Regions from separate parts of the Paenibacillus sp. FSL W7-1279 genome, predicted to be linked through region 2. Evidence: a T-box and tRNA genes for the amino acid it is inferred to sense, from the RefSeq annotation. Region 2 holds a T-box; the other holds one or more tRNA genes.

Region 1 (4,405 bases), 470 kb from region 2:
TTGTAGTGGGCGGATTATGCGGTTTGCATTATGCAAGCAGCACGCTTCCCTATGGCATGTTAGCATATATCCTCGTGCTGCTCGTTGCGAATGGTTTGGCATGGACCAAGCTGTATAAGTGAATCGGGGAATGACAGGAAGAGGAGGGGAAGATGAAGCGGATTACGCTAAGAGGATAAAATACGGACCAGCTGCCGGGTAAAGAACCATACCGGGTGCAGGGTTATGTGAATTAGATCGGGCAGAGAGGAAGGATCAAGACTAATTCCCCAGTCTCCTTCGCTCCACCCGGATAGCATGGATGGAGGCCCGGGTGCTTCCAAATTATAGGTTTCCCGTAATCGATTTATTGTTTCTTGGTTGAGCGAGCTGTTGTCTTCCCCGTAGGTTGTATGTGGTCCGAATGTTAGTAAAAGAACGATTAGGCATAATAAAGTCTTGTTTCGCAATGTTATATTCTCCTTAGGAAGGGCACCAGAGATGGATGCCTCTTCTTTCATTTTTTAGATTGTAAATGCTTGAACAGGAACGTAGGTTCGTATATAATAGAGATATAGCAAATTAACTTCCTAATTCACTCTTCACTTCATAGATCCATGATGGATTCCCCCACTTATGTATTTAATTACCTGTTGTTATGCCTTCCGGGCCTTATATAATCAACTTAGATGATGTCAGGATGTTAATATAGAGGAACTGAGTATTCTGGCTTAGTCATTTTCGCAAGGTCGTGGATTCTTGATAACTAGTGCTTGATTTTCGTTTGGTATATGGATTGGACGGTGCAGCGATTTAATTTCGTATTGGTGTATAAGAAGTTCTAAGCTGTTCTTTTTTAGAATTTTTGGGCCAATCCGGAGACATACACGACGTTAATGTTTTTGCATTTTCCATCACAGTTTCCAGACATATAAGAAGTGGCAGGCGCCATCGGAATTGACCTCAAGAACACGCATCATTTAGGACGACTCGATAGAAACTGAGGGTCTGTTGTCGGTATACCGTTTATTTATGGACGTTATAACCATCAATGTAATCAGGATAAATCGAGAATTGGCGTAGTACACATTTTAACCATTTCTTATGGTGTAGGGAGGAAATCTTTGAATGGAAGTTATTTGGTTTATGTTGTTTTCAACATTTGAAACACTGGCTATTTATTCGCTAATCATGACATTGCTTAGATTCAAGACGACAGAGTACATATGGCAGGCGTTGATTGTCATGATCCTTGCCAACTTACAAAGTTTCATCATGCGCAACGAACTTCAATTGGATTTTCTAGCCCCTCTCATTACCGTGTTAATCTTCGTTTTCTTATTCTCAGCCATTATTAAGATCCCGGTTATCTGGTCGGCGATCTGCACCATTCTGGGTTATATGTTTTATGCGTTAATTCAAACGGCATATCTGACAACGATATTCGGATCGATCGACTCCATTCAGACCGATCATGCCAATGGTTATATTCTTCAAATCCTCTCAGGTGCGACAGGACTATTGATATCCTGGATTATGTACAGATTTGGTATTGGGTTTAAGTACGATCTGGAAAAGCTGCGCATTAAATTTGAACATGTTCTATTGATCACGTTGATTATCGTGGTGTTGATATTAATTGCAATTCTATTTTACCTTAATCGTTTATGGCTGCACCTTCTCTTCTTTGGAATAACATTTGGAATCTTCTTGTATTATGCCATCAATACAGAGGAGCGGGAATCTTATGATCATAGAAGGCTTGTCAAAGCGGATAGCGGAGGGGATCAAACGCCAGGTACCCGACCATAAGTCCTCTGTTTCTGTTCTGAAACATGCGATCACCATCATTTTAAACGTATTGTGTATTGTGGTCTTCACGCTGCTTATCTCCATATTTACGGGTAACGTGAAGCAGGCGGTTATTGCCTTGACAGGTTTTGCGGTACTACGGCAATTTTCGGGAGGATATCATCTTAAGACGGGGGCAGGCTGTATTGCATTCACGACAGCGCTATTCACTCTGGTGTCTTTTGCGGATATGGGGAATGCAAGCATTCTCGTAATTACTGCTCTCAGTCTGTTGCTGGTGATGCTGTTCGCTCCCAGCCGAATTGAGAAGCAGTCCCGTATACCGAGGAAACATTACGTAAAACTTCGCTTGATTAGCTGTTTCATCGTTATGTTTAACTTTGGACTCCAGTCCCCAACATTGGCTGTCATATTTTTGGTCCAGGCTATCAGTTTAATACGCTGGAAAGGAGGACAAGCTCATGTTATGGATCCATAGGATTAGACATCGGTTGTTTTCGTTTATCGCATCTGCTCTGACGTTGGTAGCTGTTTTTGTAGTTAATACTGCAAGTCCCGTTTTTGTATATAGCGGAGAGACGCCGGAAGAACTGTTAAAGTAAGTCTTGATCCTTCGAAAGGGGACTGGGGTACTTAAAAATGATGGTATAAATAAAGATGAATATGTAGGTTATGGTTTCCGGTGAAATTCAGCTAGCTAGTCTAGAGAAGGAAAAAAGAAAAAACCCTTGATGCCAATGGCATCAAGGGTTTTCGGTTATGATCTGTAGTGGGCTCGAACCACTGACCCCTACCCTGTCAAGATAGTGCTCTCCCAGCTGAGCTAACAGATCATGAAATATTTAAAAAGGTAATTCATATATTACCAGCAGACAATGAGACTGTCAATGGTTTTCTCGTTATAAAAAATCACATTCCGGTTCAGACTAAATACAGCATGATTTTGCTAGTGGAGGAGCGTGAATGGTATGGCAGGTGGGAAATCCCATCATTTCAAACGAGCCGGACTGGTGCTCTCGTTGCTGGGGGTAACTGTACTGGGCAGCGGTTGCAGTATCCCGGAGAGAACGTCGGTGCAGCTGGAGCCGCTCCATGGATCAGCAGCGCCCGTAATGCTCGATGTTTACGGCCGTTCTGTAGATCAGGACGTGTATTCCAAGCAGGGAAGCGGGGCACTGGAGCCGGTTCCGCCGATGGATTCGGTGGACACATTACGTGATCTCCAACCATAAAGGGGTGCAGCAACGATCCGTATCAGATCGGTCGTAAGAATGTCTGTATCCACTGCTCGAACAACGAGCAGAGCAAACCGTCGGCTGGCAGGCTGGCGGTTTGCTGTAAAACGGCCGATGTTATTCCTCATCCCATTTGCGGGAATAACCTTTTTTAATCGCCCAAAAGATAGGGTAGATGATAACGGCTGAGATGATTACAGCCCAAAATATCGTGGCTCCCATGCCCATAAAGGCCATGCTCCTTTCAAGAAAACGTTAGCTTATACTATACAGGAAAACGATTATTTTGTATAATATCTCGATCTGCGATATCACTTAGGAATTGATTCTACATAAAGAGGTGTTGAAATGGCAGCAGAAATCATAAATGTATCAACCGAAGAGCAACTGCAGCAGGCGTTGGATATCCGGAAGGATGTTTTCGTGCTTGAGCAGAAGGTGCCGATTGACCTGGAGATTGATGAGTACGATCGTCTGGACTCCGATGCGTTTCATGTCCTGATCAAATCGGAGGGACAGTACGCGGCAACCGGACGTATCACCTATTACAATAAAGATTCCGCCAAAATGCAGCGAATTGCGGTTCGTAAGCCCTTCCGTTCCAAAGGGATTGGCCGCGTGCTGATGATGGCATTGGAAGCGCAGGCGCGTGAATTGAAGCTGCAGTATTCTGTACTGGATGCACAGGTGCAAGCGGAGGCATTTTACCGCAAGCTTGGGTATGAGACCATTTCGGACGAGCCGTTTGATGATGCGGGTATTCCCCACGTTCGTATGAAAAAGGAACTGTAGGCTTCTTACCATATTAAGGTGCTAATGATCCTCACTGTTTAAAAAGAAAAGACCTCGAGTATAAACTCGAGGTCTTTTTAGTCATGATTTTAAAAGTTTGGCAAATTGTCCAGGTTGTTGCTGGGATCGCCATCCGCATTGGAGCGAAGATGTTCGTCACCGTCACGCCCACGGAATACGTTCAGGTTTTTGATCTCTTTATTCTTGGCCATTTGTTGTGCTGTCTTGTAGTCAACGACACTGCCGTTATCCAGCTTAAGTTCGATGATGTCGCCATCTCCGTTTTTACGGACGCCTACGACTTCTTGTTGTGTATTATCCATATGAATCGCCTCCCGGCATTAGTGTTCCCGGGAAACCTCATAAACTATTCATCTATACTGAACTACAATTCGTATACCCGCTGCTGCTCCACAAATTCCATGATGCCGGTCTTGCCAATAAAAGCTTCGACCTCATCGCTGTAATGCATGAGATAGGTGCGCTCCTGAATTTCTTGTGGTAGGCTAAGCAGCTCATCCAGTGTCGTATGAACCTCGCCGGGACCTTGCAGCTGACATTCATGCAGAATCACTTCACAATCCCGC
Region 2 (4,405 bases):
AGTTGATCCCGCATATTCAGGTGATCAGTCAGCAGGACCAGGCTACGCTTCGGGGTCATCTGCTTCTTGCAGGCCTGTATAAAGGTGACACCGAAGCAGGAGAGACGGAGCCGCTCGAACACTGGATCCCGGTTGAAATCACGGTCCCGATGAACCGGGTATTATCATTGGATGACATCGCGGTCGAGATCGAGAATTTTGACGTGGATTTGTTATCCAAACGCAGCTTGAACATTACAGGGGTTCTGTCGCTCAAAGGAATTCAGGCGGCGGCTCCGGGAGCCCGTGACCAAGTATGGGCCAATGAGGAATTCACAGTGGTACATGCTCCTGAAGCGACTGATTTGTATTCGAACGGGGAGCAGCAGTTCGCAGCCAACCCGTACGACCAGCTTCATGGCAGCGGAGCTCATACAGACGCTAACTCACCTTCTCCTTCTTACTTCAACGAGGCTCAGACCAGAGCCCAAGAGTTCGGGACGGATGCGCGCACACAGCAGTATCTGGCATCCTGGGCGCAGTATGAGAACCAAACACGGGATTCACAGGACTCAGCAGACAGCACCATTAGCATTTCTAATTCGCCTGAAGCTCGGGATACGGTCGAATATGCCTTACATAATGAGACGGAAGCTCAGGCAGCTGAGTCGTCGATTCCAAGTGTATGGCAATTCGAACGGGCTTCGGTCCAGCCCGAGCCGGAGCAAGAAGATCCAGCAGCCGGTTTTCCGGGTGTCATTGAGCGTAAGGGTGAAGAAGTGGAAGCCGTTCCGGTACTGGAATCACCGGAAACGGAGGAAGTGCAGCCTGTTTTTGCTGAGGAAGAATTCCCTTCGGAGGATATGGATGATATAACGGAAGAGGTTTCCATTAAAGCCGAAGAGGTTCCGACCAAGCCGGAGTTAAAGGTGGCCTTCAACACGAAGAACAGCAGCACAACCAGCGCATCGGGCGTAGGCTTCTCTTCGTTGCTTCAATCGAGCAGAACGGTTCAGGATCAGGATCAAGCCGCTCGGGACGAGGAAGAAGAGACGGAGGAATTGGTTGACTCCGCAACGGCCGAGGACGTGGAGTGGAAGAGTCTGTTCCTGGGTAACCGCCGTGAGGAAACGCCTTTCCGCAAGGTCCGGATGTGCATTGTGCAGCGTGAGGAGACACTCGACGTGATTGCCGAGCGTTATCAACTGACGCCGCGAGAGCTTTTGTTATATAACCGCATGTCCGAGCAGAATGTGGAAGAAGGCCAGGTATTATACATTCCCCAGTAATCAGCGGAGGAAGCGATCGCGTTTAGAACAAGCAGGTCAAGGTAGGATATCCTTGGCCTGTTTTTTGTGTTTGGCGGGGAGTCGGTTAGAAGAAGAGGGGAGTCGGACGAGCCGGGGCTTCTTTTTACAATGTATTAGAATTAATTTGGATCGACAGGTATGATGTCTAAATCGTTCGGAAACACTCGAAATATTGACTATATGCAACAACCACGGTATATTTGAATAGTATATGTACAGGTATTCCTAAAGCTAGAACAACGTTGAACGGGAAGAGTAGGAAGGTATGGCCTTCAGAGAGCGGAATTGCTATCAAGCGCTGTGAGATTCCGCAGGAACCAGCTTGCCGAAGTCGCCCCGGAGTTGCGGACTTGAGATAGAGTAGGGATCGATCGCTACCCTGGTTAGAGTTCGCCGGCCGCAGCCGTTATCTGCGTAAAGTGTCGTGCTTGATCGCTGGCCTTTCATGTTCTGCATGGGAGGACTCGATTCATGAATGATTATAAGCGCGAAACAAAGGTGGTACCGCGAGAGAACAGTCTTTCGTCCTTTGAGGACGAAGGGCTTTTTTTGTTTCAAGCAAACATGGATATCCATGGCCACGCCCGGAGGCTAAAACGTTACGGGTTGGCAAAACTGATTAACAGTATCGGAGGTACGAAAATATGGATCAAAAACAAAACCAATCCCAGTTAGACATGCCGACGACGTATGATCCGAAGGCAGCCGAACAAAAATGGTATCCGTACTGGAAGGAAGGCGGCTTCTTTGAAGCTGGCAAACGACCGGACGCGGAGCCGTATACGATTGTTATTCCTCCACCAAACGTTACGGGAATGCTTCACATCGGCCATGCCCTTGACTTTACGCTGCAGGATATCTTGATTCGCGTAAAGCGGATGCAGGGCTATGATGCGTTGTGGCTGCCGGGCTCTGACCATGCGGGCATCGCCACGCAAACCAAGGTTGAGCAGAAGCTTCGCGAAGAAGGCGTTACCCGCTACGATCTGGGACGTGAAAAATTCCTGGAGAAAGTGTGGGAATGGAAGGATCTATATGCGAATACGATCCGTGACCAATGGTCCAAGATCGGCCTGTCCCTCGATTACTCCAGAGAGCGTTTCACGCTCGACGAGGGGTTGTCAGAAGCGGTTCGGGAAGTATTCGTCAAGCTCTATGATAAGGGGCTTATATATCGCGGCAAACGTATCATCAACTGGGACCCGGCTGCCCGCACGGCTTTGTCCGATATCGAAGTGGAGTACAAAGAGGTCAACGGCCATTTGTACCACTTGCAATACCCGCTCAAAGACGGCAGCGGCTCCATTACCGTAGCAACCACCCGCCCGGAGACCATGCTTGGCGATACGGCGGTAGCCGTTCATCCGGAAGATGGGCGCTATAAAGACATGATCGGCAAGACTTTGGTCCTGCCTATTGTCGGCCGAGAAATTCCGGTTATTGCCGATGAGTACGTGGAGAAGGATTTCGGCAGCGGAGCGGTTAAAATTACGCCGGCCCATGATCCGAATGACTTCGAAATGGGTCTTAGACATGATCTGCCGCAAATCACCGTGATGGATGAATCCGGGACGATGAATGAATTTGCCGGCAAGTACCAGGGTCTTGACCGAGCAGAATGCCGCAAGCAGATCGTAAGCGACATGAAGGAATCGGGCGTGCTGCTTCGCATCGAAGATCATGTTCATCAGGTTGGCCATAGCGAAAGATCCGGCGCCGTTGTCGAGCCGTATCTGTCGACGCAGTGGTTCGTTAAGATGCAGCCGCTTGCGGAAGCAGCCGTTACTGCGCAGAAATCCGGCAAGGGCGTAAATTTCGTGCCTGACCGATTCGAGAGAACCTACCTGCATTGGATGGAGAATGTGCGCGATTGGTGCATCTCTCGTCAATTGTGGTGGGGCCATCGGATTCCGGCCTGGTATTCCGAATCCACGGGCGAAGTGGTTGTTGCCATGAATGAAGAGGAAGCGCGCGCGAAGCTTGGCAAGGACGATCTGAGACAGGATGAGGATGTGCTGGATACCTGGTTCAGCTCGGCATTGTGGCCGTTCTCGACCATGGGCTGGCCGAATCTGGACAGTGAGGATTTCAAACGTTATTATCCGACAAGCGTTCTCGTAACGGGGTATGATATTATTCCGTTCTGGGTTTCGCGGATGATTTTCCAAGGGCTTGAATTTACGGATCAAATGCCGTTCAAAGATACGCTTATCCATGGTCTGGTTCGGGATAGCGAAGGCCGCAAGATGTCCAAGTCGCTCGGCAATGGTATCGATCCGCTCGAGGTTATCGAACAGTATGGCGCAGATGCCATGCGTTATATGATATCGACCGGCAGTACGCCGGGTCAGGATCTTCGATTCCGCTGGGAACGTGTGGAACAAGCGCGTAACTTCGCGAACAAGATCTGGAATGCGTCACGTTTTGCACTCATGAATCTGGAGGGCTTCACGGCGGCGGATATCGACATTTCCGGAGAGCTGGGAACGGCCGACCGTTGGATTTTGCATCGTCTGAACGAAACTTCCCGCGACATTACGCGTCTAATTGATGCCTACGAATTTGGCGAAACCGGTCGACTGCTCTACAATTTCATCTGGGATGATCTGTGTGACTGGTATATTGAATTTGCTAAGCTGTCCCTGTACGGCGAGGATCAAGCGGCCAAGAAAAAGACGCAGTCGGTGCTTGCCTATGTGCTGGACCGCACGATGCGCTTGATCCACCCGTTCATGCCGTTCATCTCCGAAGAGATCTGGCAGCATTTGCCGCATGAAGGAGAGACGGTGATGCTGGCTTCATGGCCGACCTATGATGAAGCATTTGAGAATGCGGAAGCCGTTACCGAAATGAACCTGCTGATGGATGTCATCCGTGCTGTACGTAACATCCGGGCGGAAGTAAACGTACCGATGAGCAAAAAAGTAGAACTCCAGTTGAAGCCGGTAAGCGAGCAAATTGCCGGCATCATCGATCGCAATGCGGATTATATTCGCCGCTTCTGCAACACGTCGGAGTATCAATCCTCCCTTGCGCTTGAGGCGCCGGATAAGGCGATGACCGCCGTGGTAACAGGTGTTGAAATGTATCTGCCGCTTGCCGGGTTGATCGATATC

The links. A T-box is a leader RNA that pairs with one kind of tRNA and senses whether it is charged. The one in region 2 lies ahead of MKY82_RS07920 (valine--tRNA ligase), so its partner is inferred to be a tRNA-Val.
Region 1: it encodes a tRNA-Val, which carries the amino acid that the T-box ahead of MKY82_RS07920 (valine--tRNA ligase) is inferred to sense. The anticodon was not compared.

What each region holds. Positions count from the first base shown of each region.
Region 1 covers NZ_CP150215.1:2,329,954-2,334,358, forward strand. The annotation lists gene MKY82_RS10115 (hypothetical protein) at 1-122, shown strand, start outside; gene MKY82_RS10120 (hypothetical protein) at 1,108-1,791, shown strand; gene MKY82_RS10125 (accessory gene regulator B family protein) at 1,727-2,269, shown strand; gene MKY82_RS10130 (cyclic lactone autoinducer peptide) at 2,253-2,393, shown strand; tRNA gene MKY82_RS10135 (tRNA-Val) at 2,552-2,624, opposite strand; gene MKY82_RS10140 (hypothetical protein) at 2,760-3,023, shown strand; gene MKY82_RS10145 (GNAT family N-acetyltransferase) at 3,375-3,818, shown strand; gene MKY82_RS10150 (DUF3892 domain-containing protein) at 3,908-4,141, opposite strand; gene MKY82_RS10155 (MBL fold metallo-hydrolase) at 4,204-4,405, opposite strand, start outside.
Region 2 covers NZ_CP150215.1:1,864,334-1,868,738, forward strand. The annotation lists gene MKY82_RS07915 (LysM peptidoglycan-binding domain-containing protein) at 1-1,268, shown strand, start outside; T-box leader at 1,523-1,822, shown strand; gene MKY82_RS07920 (valine--tRNA ligase) at 1,934-4,405, shown strand, end outside.